Regions from separate parts of the Halomonas sp. DP5N14-9 genome, predicted to be linked through region 1. Evidence: predicted binding sites of a transcription regulator. Region 1 holds the regulator's gene; the other holds the start of a gene.
What was found. Region 1 encodes FNR, which switches genes on or off when oxygen is low (the NO sensors DNR and NnrR bind a similar motif). Its sites were predicted from a motif close to TTGATNTANATCAA; they were not measured.
Positions count from the first base shown of each region.

Region 1 (7,440 bases):
CTTTCACCAGCGCCTGATCAGCAAGACGCGCTTGCTGGCCGAACGTCGCGCCGAGGGCGGCGTCACCCTGGCCGGATTCATGCTCGCCCGGGTGAACGAGTGCATGCGTGAGCCGCTCAAGGTCGGCTCGACGACATGCATTCGCGACGCCGTGCTGACCCTCAAGGACAAGGGCGCCGACAGCCTGCTGGTCGAGACGCCCGACGGTCCTGGCATGCTGACCAAGACCGACCTGCTCGAGGCCCTGGTGCTGGAGGGGTGCGACGGTGATGCCGAGGTCGGTGGTATCGCTCATCTGTCGCTGGTGACGGTGGATGAAAGCCAGTACCTGTTCGAGGCACTGATCGAGATGACCCGCCACAAGGTGGCCAGGGTGGTGGTGCTTCAGGGCCAGCGGCTGATCGGTGTCGTGGAGCTGACCGATGTGCTCAGCTTCTTTTCCAGCCGCAGCTACGTGGTCAGCCTGCAGGTCGAGCAGGCGACGACCCTGGCCTCGCTCAGCGAAGCAAGTCAGCGTGCGCCGGAGCTGGTCGAGGCGCTGATGGCCCAAGGGGTACGCATGCGCTTCGCCATGGGCATGCTGTCGGCGCTCAATGGGCGCATCATCAGCAAGGCCTGGCACTTCTCGATGCCGGCCCCTCAGCGCGAGCGCGCCTGTCTGCTGGTGCTCGGCAGCGAAGGGCGCGGCGAGCAGATCCTGAAGACCGACCAGGACAATGCGCTGATCCTGGCCGATGACCAGCAGTGGGACGAGCTCAGCGCAGATACCGCGCGGTTCACCAGCGTGCTCGACGATCTGGGCTATCCGCGCTGCCCGGGCAACATCATGGTCTCCAACCCCCAGTGGGTCGGCACCCTTGCGCAATGGCGCGCGCGCATCCGTCGCTGGGTCAGCGAACCCGACGGAGAAAGCCTGATGCGTCTGGCGGTGCTTGCCGACGCCTCGGGGGTGGCCGGTGACTTTGCCCTGGTGGACCGACTCCACGACGTGCTGATCGAAGAAACACGGGGCAATGAACTGTTGCTGACCCATCTGGCGAGGGGAGTGTTGCGGTTCTCGACGCCCTTGACCCTGTTTGGAACGCTGAAGAAGCCCGAGCACGGCGTCGACATCAAGAAGGGTGGCATCTTTCCCATCGTCCACGGTGTTCGCACCATGGCGCTGGAGTGCGGGCTGCGCGAGACCTCGACCCACGACCGGCTGGCGGCGCTGGCGTCACTCGGGCGCATCGAGCGAGTGGTGGCGGAGGATCTCGGCGAGGCGTTGTCGCTGTTCTGTGAGCTTCGGCTTCGGGCGCAGCTGGCCTACCGGCGCGACGATGCCCGGGCCACGGACGCCCCGGACAGGGTGGTGGTGCAGTCGCTCAATTCGCTGGAGCGGGACTTGCTGCGCGAGGCGCTGCACCTGGTCAAGGAGTTCAAGGCCAGCCTGTCCCACCGCTATCACCTGGAGTATGCATGAGTGTCGAGGCAGCCCCCCAGGGCAAGCTGCCTTGGCGTCAATGGTTTCGCTTGGGAGAGTACCCGATGCTGAGAGCGATCAGGCGTGTGGCCGACAGGCGTCGGCAGGCCGATGGCGATTTCGCCTGGCTGTTCAATCCCTATACCGGCGACGAGCTGGTGTCCCTGGACTGCGAAACCACCGGCCTGGATACCCGTCATGCGGAGCTGGTGTCCATCGCTGCGGTGCGCATTCGTGACGATCGCGTCTTGACCAGCGAGTCGCTGGACCTGCGGCTCGCGCGTCCTGCCAGTCTGAGTGGTGACTCCATCTGTATCCATCGCCTGCGTGGGGTCGACCTGGAAGGCGGCCTCGAGGTGCGCGAGGCCTTGACGACGCTGCTGGAATTTATCGGCAATCGCCCATTGGTCGGCTGGTGTATCGACTTCGACCTGGCCATGCTGGATCGCTACCTGAAGGCGGAGTTTGGCTTCTCGCTGCCCAACGCCACCATCGACGTGGCCCAGCAGTACCGCAAGCGGCTGCGCCGAAGTCACCCGGAAATCGAGGTGCAGCCGACCTTTGAACAATTGGCAGAGCGACTTGGAGTCCCGATCATGGGACGCCATACGGCCCTGGGCGACGCCGTCACCACGGCGCTGATGCATCTGCGCCTGGAAAGCGGGGCACTCACGGCGCCATCGCGCTGACCCGTTGCCGTCATCCGCGCTGACCCGTTGCCGTCATCCGCGCTGACCCGGTGCCACCCGCACCGGCAACCATTCACCTGCAAGGAGATCCTGTCATGAGTCTGCACGCCATGTTGACCCTTCTCGAGCCCACGCTGCTGGCGCTGGGCCTGGTCTCGGTGCTGGTGGCCTACCTCCAGTACTATCGCCGTACCCGGGACCTGTGGGGCATGGTCAAGTTCTGGGAGAAGCGACTGACCCTGACCGTGCGCGAGTTTGGCTGGCAACGTGCCGGCATCCTGCTGCTGTTGCTGGGCGTGGTGGTGCGCTATCTGCTGGCGCTGAACGTCGTCTAGGGCTTGTCTGAAAAGTGCCCGCGCTCGGTAATACGGCGTTAAAAATCGGATCAACATGCTCATTTACACCCCGTAAACTGCGCTTTCTCACCGATTTTTGCCTTGTCTAACCTTCGCTCGTCGACTTTTCGGACAGCGCCTAGGGCCTGGCTGACAGGCACTTGCGTTCTTCGACTTGCCGGACCAGACCAGACCAGACCAGACCAGGCCACGACGCGCAAGGGCGCCACTACGGCGGTGTCGTCCCTGGCGGTTTCCGATGTGCCGCCGACGAAAAGCCCCCCCCCCTTATTGTCCTCGCCGGGGTAAGCGGTCGCTGACCTCTTCGCCACTAAAGCGTCCGGATGGTAGACTGGCGCCTCTTTCATTTTCAGCCGTGATGTCCCGCTCCCATGTCGCCACAGTCCGCCTCCGCCACCCTGTTCGATCCCCGTACCCCCGAGGATGACCATCTCTCGATCGATGCCGGCGACAGCCCGGCCGACCCTGCTGCGGATGGCGACCAGACGGAAGCTCACGTTCAGGCCAAGGCACGGCGTGAGTTCAACAAGCTGCAGAAGCGCCTGCGCCGCCAGGCCGGCAACGCCATCATCGACTACGGCATGATCCAGGAAGGCGACAAGATCATGGTGTGTCTGTCTGGTGGCAAGGACAGCTACACCATGCTCGAGATCCTGCGCAGCCTTCAGCGCAACGCGCCGGTCAACTTCTCGCTGGTGGCGGTGAATCTGGATCAGAAGCAGCCGGGCTTTCCGGAGCATGTGCTGCCGAACTATCTGGACAGCATCGGCGTGGACTACCACATCCTCGAGCGCGACACCTATTCGGTGGTGAAGGAGAAGACGCCGGAGGGCAAGACCACCTGCGCGCTCTGCTCACGCCTGCGGCGCGGCTCTCTCTATGGCTTCGCCGAGGAGATCGGGGCGACCAAGATCGCCCTGGGCCACCACCGCGAGGACATTCTCGAGACGCTGTTTCTGAACATGTTCTTCGGTGGCAGCCTCAAGGCGATGCCGCCCAAGCTGCTCTCCGACGACGGCAAGAACATCGTCATCCGCCCGCTGGCGTACTGCCGCGAGGCCGATATTCAGGCCTACAGCGAGGCGATGGAGTTCCCGATCATCCCGTGCAACCTGTGTGGTTCCCAGCCCAACCTGCAGCGCCAGGTGGTCAAGGAGATGCTGGCCGAGTGGGAGGTCAAGCATCCCGGGCGCCTCGAGAGCATGTTCAAGGCGGTGACCAATGTAGCGCCGTCGCAGCTGGCGGATCGGCAACTGTTCGACTTCGAGGGGCTGGAGGCCGTACAGGCCGAACGCCAGGCCCGGCGCATCGACGTGGTGGATGCCGGCTGATCTCGCCAACAGCGAATGTGCATGACGCCATGACAGCAAAAGAGGCCGCATCTCCGGATGCGGCCTCTTTCTTGTCACACGCCATCTACTACGCTTTGCTTTCCAGATCCTGGGTACCGGGCGCTGCTGGCCAAGCCCGGCACACTGCCGCCAGGCCCGCTCAGGTAACTTCGGTGTCGGCCAGGGTCGACAGCGCGGTCAGGTCGAGGATATTGACCTCACGTCCCGATACCGCCACCAGATCCTGCTGCTGGAAACGCCCGAGGATACGGCTGACCGTTTCCACCGCCAGCCCCAGGTGATTGCCGATGTCGGCGCGGGACATGGACAGGCGGAAGCTGAACGGTGAATAGCCGCGGCGGCGGAAGCGGTCCGACAGGCCGAGGAAGAAGCAGGCCAGGCGCTGATCGGCGGTCTTGCGTGACAGCAGCTGCATCATCCGGCGGTCCTCTCGCAGCTCCTTGCTCAGGGTGCGAAACAGCTGGGCACGCAGCTCCGGTAGGGTCTGGGTCAGCGCATCGAGGCGGTCGAAGGGAATCTCGCACACCGTTGTGGTCTCCAGCGCCACCACGCTGCCGGGATAGCGGCCGTCGTCGATGCCATCCAGACCAACCAGTTCACTGGGCAGGAAGAAGTTGGTCAACTGAGCTTCGCCGCTGCCTTCGGTGGTGATCTGCTTGAGACTCCCCGATCGGACCGCGAAGACGCTGGTGAAGCGATCTCCCTGCTCGACCAATCGTGTGCCTTTCTTGATCGGCGGGTGACGACGGATGATGGAATCGAAGCGCTCGAGGTCGGCGGTCTCCAGCGACAGCGGAAGGCACAAGGAACTCAGGCTGCAGGACTCACAGCGAGTCTCATGCAGCATGGGACGCCGCCGATCTTGGGCCGTAGGACTCATTCGCAGCTCCTGTGGATCTGGGATCGATATTGACTGGGCCATGGGGAGAACAGACGTCGCCCGTACAGCACGTTGATGGCACTATTCTACACCCTCAGATCAGCTAAAAGTGGCGTCTACCTCTTTAGGATTAATAACTTAGAGGTAGGATGCGTCATTGATGCAGCCCAGTCCAAAGTTGCCAGACGGCAAAGGCGATGATCATGCCAGCGGCGACAAGGCGTGTTGCCCGATGCGCCAGCAGGGCCTGCATTTGTCTGGCGGCGAGGCCCGTCACCACAAGCGCCGGAAGCGTACCAAGACCGAAGCTCGCCATCAGCAGTGCGCCCTCGAGGGGCTCGGCCCGTGCCAGGCTCCAGGCCAGCATCGAGTACACCAGGCCACAGGGCAGCCAGCCCCAGATGGCGCCCAGCGCCACCGCCTGGGGCAGACGCACCACCGGCAACAGGCGTCTGCCTGCGGGTTCCAGGTACCTCCAGAGGTGACGTCCCAGTGCCTCGACGTGACGCAGGCCTTTCCATAGATCGGCAATGTAAAGCGCCATCAGGATCAACATCAGGCTGGCGACGATCTGCATCAGGCCACGCAGGGTCGGCGAAAGGCCGATCACCGAACCCAGGGCGGCAACTAGAGCGCCCGCCACACAGTAGCTGGTGATACGACCTACATTGTAGCCGAGCACAAGTGTGCTCACCCGCCAAGGTTGACGCATGCTGGGTGGGATGGCAAAGGTCAGGGCGCTCATGATACCGCCGCACATGCCAATACAGTGTGCACCGCCGAGCAGGCCAAACACGAAGGCCGCCATCATGGGAGGCAGTTCCAGGCCGGTAGGGTTCACTCAGGCCCTCTGGACGATGGACCACGATCGGATGTCTGCGCAGGCGTTTCGGAAGAGGAAGCGCCGTCATCGGCACCGCGAGTGTCGTCCTCATCCTCGAACAGGATGCGATAGGCGGGGCCTTCGAGGTCCTCGAACTGGTCGTTGCGCACCGCCCAGAAGAAGGCCCAGACCGCCAGGCCCAGCAGGATCAACGACAAGGGTATCAACAGGTAAAGGATGCTCATGGGCCGGGGCTTGCGGTGACGGGTGAAGGCGTCGCGGTCCGCCTGGTGCGTCCACGTCGCAGACGCAGGGCATTGCCGATGACCAGCAACGAGCTGAGTGACATGCCGATGGCGGCAAGCCATGGGGGCACGAAGCCCAGCGCCGCTGCGGGCAGCGCCACGACATTGTAGAGCACCGACCAGGACAGATTCTGGCGAATGATGCGACGGGTCTGACCGGCCACCTCGATGGCTTCGACGATACCCGTGAGCGGTTCGCCCAGCAATACCAGATCGGCGCGGGTGCGGGTGAGGTCGCTGGCCCCGGCCATGGCGATGGCAAGGTCGGCGCCGGCCAGTACCGGCACGTCATTGATGCCATCACCGACCATGGCCACCTTTTCACCCTGTGCCTGTCGCGCCTTCAAGTGCCCGAGCTTGTCCTCGGGGGTGGCCTCGCCACGCCACTGATCGACGCCCAGCGTGCGGGCAAGCTGGCCGACGTTGACTGCGCGGTCGCCCGACAGGATCTCGATGGCAAGCCCCCGCTGGGCGAGGGCGGCGAGGGTCTCGGCGGCGTCGTCACGGGGCTGATCGTCGAGCTTGAACCAGGCCTGGGGCTTGCCTTCGCAGGCCAGCAGCAGCCAAAGCCCTGCGCCAGGGAGCTCAGTAACGGGTTGGCCCAGGCAGGCAAAACCCGGCTGGCCCAGTCGCCAGCGCCGGCCGTCGATCACGCCTTCCACGCCCTGACCCGGGTGATTGCGCAGTTCGCTGGCCTGGCAGCTGGCGTCGCGCCAGGCAGCGAAGGCACGGGCGATGGGGTGCTCCGAGCCGGTCTCCAGTGCCGCCGCCAGGGCCAGATGCCGGCGCTTGGCGGCAGGGTCCATCTCGCCATTGTTGGCGCTTCCTTCGTCGTCGCTCAGCGGCCGGTGTTCGGCGAGTTGCATGCGACCCCGGGTCAGGGTGCCGGTCTTGTCGAAGACGACGCGATCGAGACAGGCCAGGGTCTCCAGCGCATCGGCTCGGGTCACCAGTACCCCGGCACGTCTCAGCCGACCGTGGGCCACGGTCAGGGCGGTGGGGGTCGCCAGCGCCAGGGCGCAGGGGCAGGTCACCACCAGTACCGACAGGGTGATCCACAGGCTGCGGCTAGGGTCGATCAGGCTCCAGACCAGCGCCACCAGGGCGGTGATGACCAGCAGGTTCAACACGAAGCGATGGGCCACCTGCTCGGCCAGGCGGGCGATACGTGGACGATGGGCGAAGGCACGGTCGGTGAGATCGAGAATGCCGGCGGCGCGGGTGTCGTCGCCGACGCGGGTGACCATCACTTCGATCGGGCTGTCCATGCACAGGGTACCTGCGTGCACGGTATCTCCCTGGCGACGCAGGCAGGGCAGCGATTCGCCGGTCAGCAGCGACTCGTCGATCTGGGCCAGGCCCGAGGTCAGGTTGCCGTCCGCGGGGATCTGGGCGCCGGGGCTGACCCGAACCCGGTCACCCGGGACCAGCCGACTGGCGGGGATGACGCGTTCATCGCCATGCTCGTCGAGGCGCACCGCAGCGCTCGGCAGGGCACTGGCCAGGGCATTGCCGCTACGGCCGTAGTGGGTACGGGCGCGAGACTCCAGGTAGCGTCCGAACAGCAGGAAGA
Region 1 covers NZ_JAHVHR010000002.1:347,745-355,184, reverse strand. The annotation lists gene KUW00_RS03205 (DUF294 nucleotidyltransferase-like domain-containing protein) at 1-1,462, shown strand, start outside; gene KUW00_RS03200 (3'-5' exonuclease) at 1,459-2,151, shown strand; gene KUW00_RS03195 (hypothetical protein) at 2,247-2,486, shown strand; gene ttcA (tRNA 2-thiocytidine(32) synthetase TtcA) at 2,879-3,838, shown strand; gene fnr (fumarate/nitrate reduction transcriptional regulator Fnr) at 3,999-4,739, opposite strand; gene KUW00_RS03180 (sulfite exporter TauE/SafE family protein) at 4,894-5,580, opposite strand; gene ccoS (cbb3-type cytochrome oxidase assembly protein CcoS) at 5,577-5,807, opposite strand; gene KUW00_RS03170 (heavy metal translocating P-type ATPase) at 5,804-7,440, opposite strand, start outside.

Region 2 (7,440 bases), on a different contig from region 1:
GAACTACTCCAACCCGCCGGCCCACGGCGGCAGCATCGTGGCGGAGATCCTCAACTCGGCGGAACTCGCCGCGGTGTGGCGCGAGGAACTCACCGAAATGCGCGATCGCATCAACACCCTGCGTCGTGACTTCGTCGAGGCCTTGAAGCCCTACGGGCTGGACCAGAAGTACGCCCACATCGCCGAGCAGCGTGGCATGTTCTCCTACACCGGCCTGACGCCGGAACAGGTGGACCGCCTGCGCGACGAGTACGGCATCTACATGGTGCGCTCGGGCCGCGCCAACGTCGCCGGCTTCTCCCAGGAGAACCTGCCGTACCTGGCCAAGGCGGTGGCCGCCGTCAACGACTGACGCCCTGCCAGCGGGCTGTGCCAGCCAGCAAACGACGCCCGGGCCTGTCCCGGGCGTTGTCGTATCCGGACGAACTTCCCGGCGCCACCGAGCGCAACCACCATTCCTGCAAGCCTGTTTCTGCAAGCCATCGGCTCTGTCCGAAAAGTCGACGAGCGTAGGCAGGTTTCGCAAAAGCCCTAGGCGCAGTCCGAAAAGTCGACGAGCGAAGGTTAGACAAGGCAAAAATCGGTGAGAAAGCGCAGTTTACGGGGTGTAAATGAGCATTTTGACCGGGCTGGCGCACCAGACGATTTTTAACGCCGTATTACCGAGCGCAGGCACTTTTCAGACAAGCCCTAGCCCAGGCCATGCTTGGTGGCCCACACCGCTGCTTCCACCCGTGAGCGAAGATCCAGCTTCTTGAACAGATGCTTGACGTGGACCTTGACGGTGCCCTCGGCGATGTCCAGCTCACGGGCGATCATCTTGTTGGACAGGCCGCGAGCCAGGGTCCGCAGGATGTCCCGCTCCCGAGCGGTCAGGCACGACATGCCGTCGTCGCCCCCTGCCGGCAGCTCGCCCTTGACCACGCTGGCCAGCAGCGACGCCATCTGTGGCCCCAGCACCACCTGACCCTGGGCAGCCTCGCGAATCAGCCGCAGCACCTCCTCGGGGTCCATGTCCTTGAGCAGATAGCCATCGGCGCCTTCCTTGAGCGCGCGCACCACGTCGTCGTCGGAGTCGGACACGGTCAGGATCACGATGCGGCTCTTGACCCGGGCGTCACGCATCCGCCGGAGCACCTCGATGCCGTCGATGGGCTGCATGTTGAGGTCGAGCAGGATCAGGTTGGGTTGCAGATCGACGGCCTTGCGCACCGCCTCGGCGCCATCCGAGGCTTCACCGACCACCACCAGACCAGGATCCATGTCCACCAGTTGACGCACCCCACGCCGGAACAGGGGGTGATCGTCCACGATCATCAATCGAAGCATGCTCATAGTGCTATCTCCAGAGTGGTTTCACCCGACCCGCTGCCGGGCAACACGTTCAGCAGGCCACGTCGTCGCGACCTCGCGCCCGTGAAAGCCCATCACTCGGACGCCACAGGTAACTGCGCCAACAGACGCGGCAGAAAGCGGACGGTCACCACGGTGCCGCAGGGCTTGATGCCCCTGACCGTGAGCTTTCCACTCAGGCTTCGTGCCCGCTCCTCCATGATCGCCATCCCGTGGGACATGGATGGATCGGATTGCGGTCCGATGCCTACACCGTCGTCCGTGACCGAAAGTTGATAGTGCCCCGTGTCGTCGACGGCGAGGCTGATGGTGCAGTGCCGAGCACGTGCATGGCGGGCCACGTTGGACAGCGACTCGCGCACGATCTGCAGCACATGAATTTCCTCGTTGGGGGTCAGCGACAGCCCGCTCCACTGGCCTTTCAGGGTCAGCTCGAAGTCACCCCGCTTGGAGTACTCCAGCACCGTTTCCTCCAACGCCGCTTCCAGACCCGACTCATGGATGCGCAGACGAAAGGTGTTGAGCAGCTCCCTGAGCTGGCGGTAGGACGAATTGAGACCGTGCCGGAGTTCCGCGACCACCTGCGCCACCTGCTCGTGGCGTTGCTGATCGAGCTGCATCTGTAGACGGGTGACCTGGATCTTCAGGTAGGACAGCGACTGCGCCAGCGAGTCGTGAAGCTCTCGCGCAATCACCGCGCGCTCATCCATCAGCGCCAGACGACGCTGTTCGTCGGCTTTCTCGGACAGCGACAAGGCCGCGGCAATCAGCCCGGCCACCGTCTCCACCAGCTCGATCTTCCACTGGGCAAGCATATGGCCGGGAGGCTGATGGACACGCAACTCGCCAAAATCCCGACCCGCTTCGCGCACCCTGACCGCGTATTCATTGCCGTTGGCATACAGCCCGGCAGCCGCCTTGTCTGATATTTCACGCCCGCGCGATGGTGCCTGAACGAAAGCGCTTTCCGCGCCGGGGCGAGAGCTGAGTCTGACAATATCCTTGCCATTGCCTCCCATGGACAGGCGCAGCTCGAAGGGGCCTTCGTCGGTCACCGCCTCAAGCTGGCGCAGCACTTCCTCGAGCTCTTCCCGGGTCAGCGGAGTGACCCCATTGAGACGCCGCGCGGTCAGATAAAGCATACGCAACGCATCATTGCTGCGCTTCAGTTCATGGGTCTTCGCCGCGACACGCTTTTCCAGCTGACCGTACATTTCCGACAGGCTGGCATTCATCTTGTTGATTGTTCTGGATAACAAGCCTAACTCGTCGTTACCTCGGTAGATGGTTCTCCCCGAAAAGTCACCGACCATCACGCCATTTACAACGCGAATAAGGTCACGAAATGGCGGCATGACACCGCAGACTATTCGATAGACAACCATCACCATAAATATCACGAGAACGGCGAGTGATACCCCCTGAAAAACCTCAAGAAATACGACCTTTGACTCGGCATATTCTTGAAGCCTTCCCACCAAAATATCGACCTTGTCGACGAACTCGGCGACCTTATCATCCAGCCGAAAGACGTCACCACCTTCGAAATCCACCGTGTTGGGACGCAGGGTTTCGTGCCAGCACTCCACCACCCTGTCGTAGGCCTCTCTGAGCGGATCATCGGCGTCCACCGGAATCAGCGCGATGATCGCCCCGGCAGCCAGCGTGGCCTCCATCTGTTCGTGCTGCCAGCGTCGCCTGGGGTGATCCGCCGGCAGCAACTCCGACGTCGCCAGCAGTCGATAGGCCTGCATTCGCAGCGAGCCCGCCTGGTTGATGGCGTCGGCGTAACCTCCCGCGCTCTTTGCGATGACGATGGAGCCCAGCAGGCTGACCAGGGCCAGACAGGATATCGCCGCCATGGCGACCAGCATGCGCAGCATCAGTGATCGGCGCAGGTAAAAGGCGCCGTTCATCTACCACACCTTCCCTTTTTGACCCAGATCAAGGGTTTCATCATCTAGAAGTTTCCGGAATGTCGCATCCATCTGAGAGGGCAGATAATACGTGACGATCACCTCAAAAACACCCGGATACCTCCATGGAGGTAATTAAGCAAATGCGCTGGATATAGCACGCAATTCTCTTGACCACAATCAAGTGCCATACAGATAAATTGTAGCAAGGTTTAGGGGCCGAACCGGCACCCCTAAAGAGGAAAGCACATGCTCCAACATGACACCGTACCCCGGCGTCAGCAGAACAGAGCGCTAGGCCTATCCACACTCGCCTTCACTCTCTGCTTCGCCGTCTGGACCCTGTTCTCGATTCTCGGTATCCAGATCAAGGAGGACTTCGCGCTCTCCGACACCCAACTTGGCCTGCTGATGGCCACTCCCGTGCTGACGGGTTCGATCAGCCGACTCTTTCTCGGTGTACTGACTGACCGCTTCGGGGGCCGCTGGGTCTTCGGCCTGCTCATGCTGGTCACCGCTACCTGTGTCTACCTGCTGACCTTCGCCAACAGCTACGTGATGCTGTTGGTCGGCGCACTGGGTATCGGCCTTGCCGGTGGCTCCTTCATCGTCGGCGTGGCCTACACCTCGGCCTGGTTCGAGAAGGAACGCCAGGGTACGGCGCTGGGCATCTTCGGGGCCGGTAACGTCGGTGCCGCCGTCACCAACTTCGGCGCGCCCTTTCTGCTGATGGCCATGGGCTGGAAAAGCACCGCCCTGGTCTACGCCACCATCATGGCGATCATGGGCGTGGCCTTTATCCTGCTGGCCAAGGAAGACCCCCAGAATCAGTCGCGCAATGCCGTACGTCTGCCGTTGTCCGAGCAGTTCGCGCCCCTGGCCGACCTGCGCGTGTGGCGCTTCTCGCTCTACTACTTCTTCGTCTTCGGTGGCTTCGTCGCCCTCGCCCTTTGGCTGCCCCACTACCTGATCGAGGTCTACGGTCTGAGCCTCTCCGCGGCGGGTATCGTGGCGGCGCTATACACCATCCCGGCCTCGCTGTTCCGTATCCTCGGCGGCTGGATGTCCGACCGCTACGGCGCCCGTCGCGTGATGTACTGGACCTTCCTGGCCTCGGTCATCTGCACCTTCCTGCTGAGCTATCCGCCCACCCAGTACGTCGTCGATGGCGTCCGTGGTCCGGTCGAGTTCACCTTCGCCATGCCGCTGGTCGGCTTCATCCTGTTGACCATGGTGCTGGGCTTCTTCATGTCGCTGGGCAAGGCCGCCGTGTACAAGCACATCCCGGTCTACTATCCCAAGAGCGTCGGCCTGGTCGGTGGCGCCGTCGGCATGGTCGGTGGCCTCGGCGGCTTCTTCCTGCCGCTGACCTTCGGCATGCTCAACGATGTCATCGGCATCTGGCAGAGCTGCTTCATGCTGATGTTCGTCGTGGTTGCCGCCGCGCTCATGTGGATGCACTTCGCCATCCGCAAGGCCGAGCGTATCGAGGCCCGCGATCGCTGCGAGTCCACCGACCTGCCCGAGCTGTCCACCCCGAGCCGTTTCGTGCTCGAGGACTGGCGCCCCGAGGACGAGTCCTTCTGGCAGTCCACCGGTCGCAAGATCGCCACGCGTAACCTGTGGATCTCCATCCCCTGTCTGCTGCTGGCCTTCTGCATCTGGATGGTGTGGTCCATGGTCGTGGCCAAGCTGCCCCAGGTAGGCTTCGAGTACACCCCGAACCAGCTGTTCTGGCTGGCGGCCCTGCCGGGTCTTTCCGGTGCCACTCTGCGGATCTTCTACAGCTTTACCGTGCCGATCTTCGGCGGCCGTCGCTTCACCGCGATTTCCACCGCCTCGCTGCTGCTGCCTGCTCTGTGGATCGGCTTCGCCGTCCAGAATCCCGAAACGCCCTACCTGGTGATGGCGATCATCGCCCTGCTGTGTGGTTTCGGTGGCGGCAACTTTGCGTCCTCCATGGCCAACATCGCCTTCTTCTATCCCAAGCGTGAGAAGGGCAAGGCCCTGGCCATGAACGCCGGCCTCGGCAACCTCGGCGTGTCGGTGATGCAGTTCCTGGTGCCCGTGGTCATCTCCACCGGCAGCTTCGTGATGTTCACCGGCAGTGGCCAGCCGATGTCCGACACTGATCTTCTGTGGCTGCAGAACGCCGGCTTCGTGTGGGTGCCGTTCATCGCCATCGCCACCGTTGCCGCCTGGTTCGGCATGAACGACATCGCCAGCGCCAAGTCCTCCTTCAAGGAGCAGTCGGTCATCTTCAAGCGCAAGCACAACTGGCTGATGTGCATCCTCTATACCGGCACCTTTGGCAGCTTCATCGGCTTCTCCGCCGGCTTCCCGCTGTTGACCAAGACCCAGTTCCCGGCCATCGATGCCCTCCAGTACGCCTTCCTCGGCCCGTTCGTCGGCGCCCTGAGCCGTGCCTGGACCGGTGGACTGGCCGACCGCTTCGGTGGTGCCCGGGTCACCTTCTGGACCTTCCTGACCATGATCGGCGGCGTGATCGGCGTGTTGTTCTTCCTGATGAACAAGGACATGTCGATCGCCTTCTACGGCTTCTTCGCCTCCTTCATGCTGCTGTTCTTCGCCACCGGCGTCGGCAATGCCAGCACCTTCCAGATGATCCCGTCGATCTTCCGCAAGGAAGTGCCGCGGCTGATGCCGAACCTGACCGCCGCCGAGCAGCTGGTCCACGCCGAGCGCGAATCCGCTGCCACCATCGGCTTCACCTCGGCCATCGCCGCCTACGGCGCCTTCCTGATTCCGAAGTCCTTCGGTACCTCGATCTCGCTGACCGGCGGCGCCGAGGCGGCACTGATCGGCTTCATCGTGTTCTACGTGTTCTGCACCGCCCTGACCTGGTTCTACTACAGCCGCAAGGGCGCGGAGATCGAACTGAACCTGGATGCGGGTCCCACCCGCAAGCCAAGCGCCGGTGCGGCTCAGACCCAGCACTGACGTTCCCATCAAGACCGTGACATTCGAGTCCACAAGGACCGTCTAGCCAGGCCCCCTTCGGGGGGCCTTTGAGGAGACCTCCATGAGTCATTTTCTCGATCGCCTGAGATACCTGACCAAACGTCCTCCGGAATTCGCCAACGGACACGGCGAAACCCGCGAAGAGACACGTGACTGGGAAGACGGCTATCGCGCCCGCTGGCAGCACGACAAGATCGTGCGCTCCACCCACGGGGTGAACTGCACCGGCTCGTGCAGCTGGAAGATCTACGTCAAGAATGGCCTGGTCACCTGGGAAACCCAGCAGACCGACTATCCGCGCACCCGCGCCGATCTGCCCAACCACGAGCCCCGTGGTTGCCCACGTGGCGCCAGCTACTCCTGGTACCTGTACAGTGCCAACCGCCTCAAGTACCCGCTGATTCGCCAGGAGCTGGTCAGCCTGTGGCGACGCGCGCTGGACAAGCACGCCGACCCGGTGGATGCCTGGGCCTCCATCGTCGAGGACCCGGTCCTGGCCAATCAGTACAAGCGTGCCCGCGGCATGGGCGGCTTCGTCCGCGCCGACTGGGACGAGGCGCAGACCCTGATCGCGGCGGCCAACGTCTACACCGCCAAGACCTACGGTCCCGACCGCATCATCGGCTTCTCGCCGATCCCCGCCATGTCGATGGTCTCCTACGCCGCCGGCGCCCGCTACCTGTCGCTGATCGGCGGAGTCTGCCTGTCGTTCTATGACTGGTACTGCGACCTGCCGCCGGCCTCCCCCCAGACCTGGGGCGAGCAGACCGACGTGCCGGAATCCGCCGACTGGTACAACTCCGGCTACATCATCGCCTGGGGTTCCAACGTGCCGCAGACACGTACCCCGGACGCCCACTTCTTCACCGAGGTGCGCTACAAGGGCACCAAGACGGTGTCGATCACCCCGGACTACGCCGAGGTCTCGAAGCTCACCGACGAATGGCTGTCCGCCAAGCAGGGCACCGACGCCGCCCTGGCCATGGCCATGGGCCACGTCATCCTCAAGGAATTCCACCTCGCCTCGCCCAGCGTCTACTTCACCGACTACGTCAAGCGCTACACCGACATGCCCTTCCTGGTGGCCCTCGAGCCCCGCGAGGACGGCACCTACGCCCCGGGCAAGCAGCTGCGTGCGGCCGACTTCGACGCCTCGCTCGGCCAGGAAAACAACCCCGAGTGGAAAACC
Region 2 covers NZ_JAHVHR010000013.1:50,355-57,794, reverse strand. The annotation lists gene KUW00_RS08970 (aromatic amino acid transaminase) at 1-352, shown strand, start outside; gene narL (two-component system response regulator NarL) at 691-1,335, opposite strand; gene KUW00_RS08960 (histidine kinase) at 1,428-3,269, opposite strand; gene KUW00_RS08955 (nitrate/nitrite transporter) at 3,519-6,230, shown strand; gene KUW00_RS08950 (nitrate reductase subunit alpha) at 6,313-7,440, shown strand, end outside.
Region 2: KUW00_RS08955 (nitrate/nitrite transporter) is a predicted target of FNR. The motif match lies at 3,288-3,301, and genes of this name have one in related genera.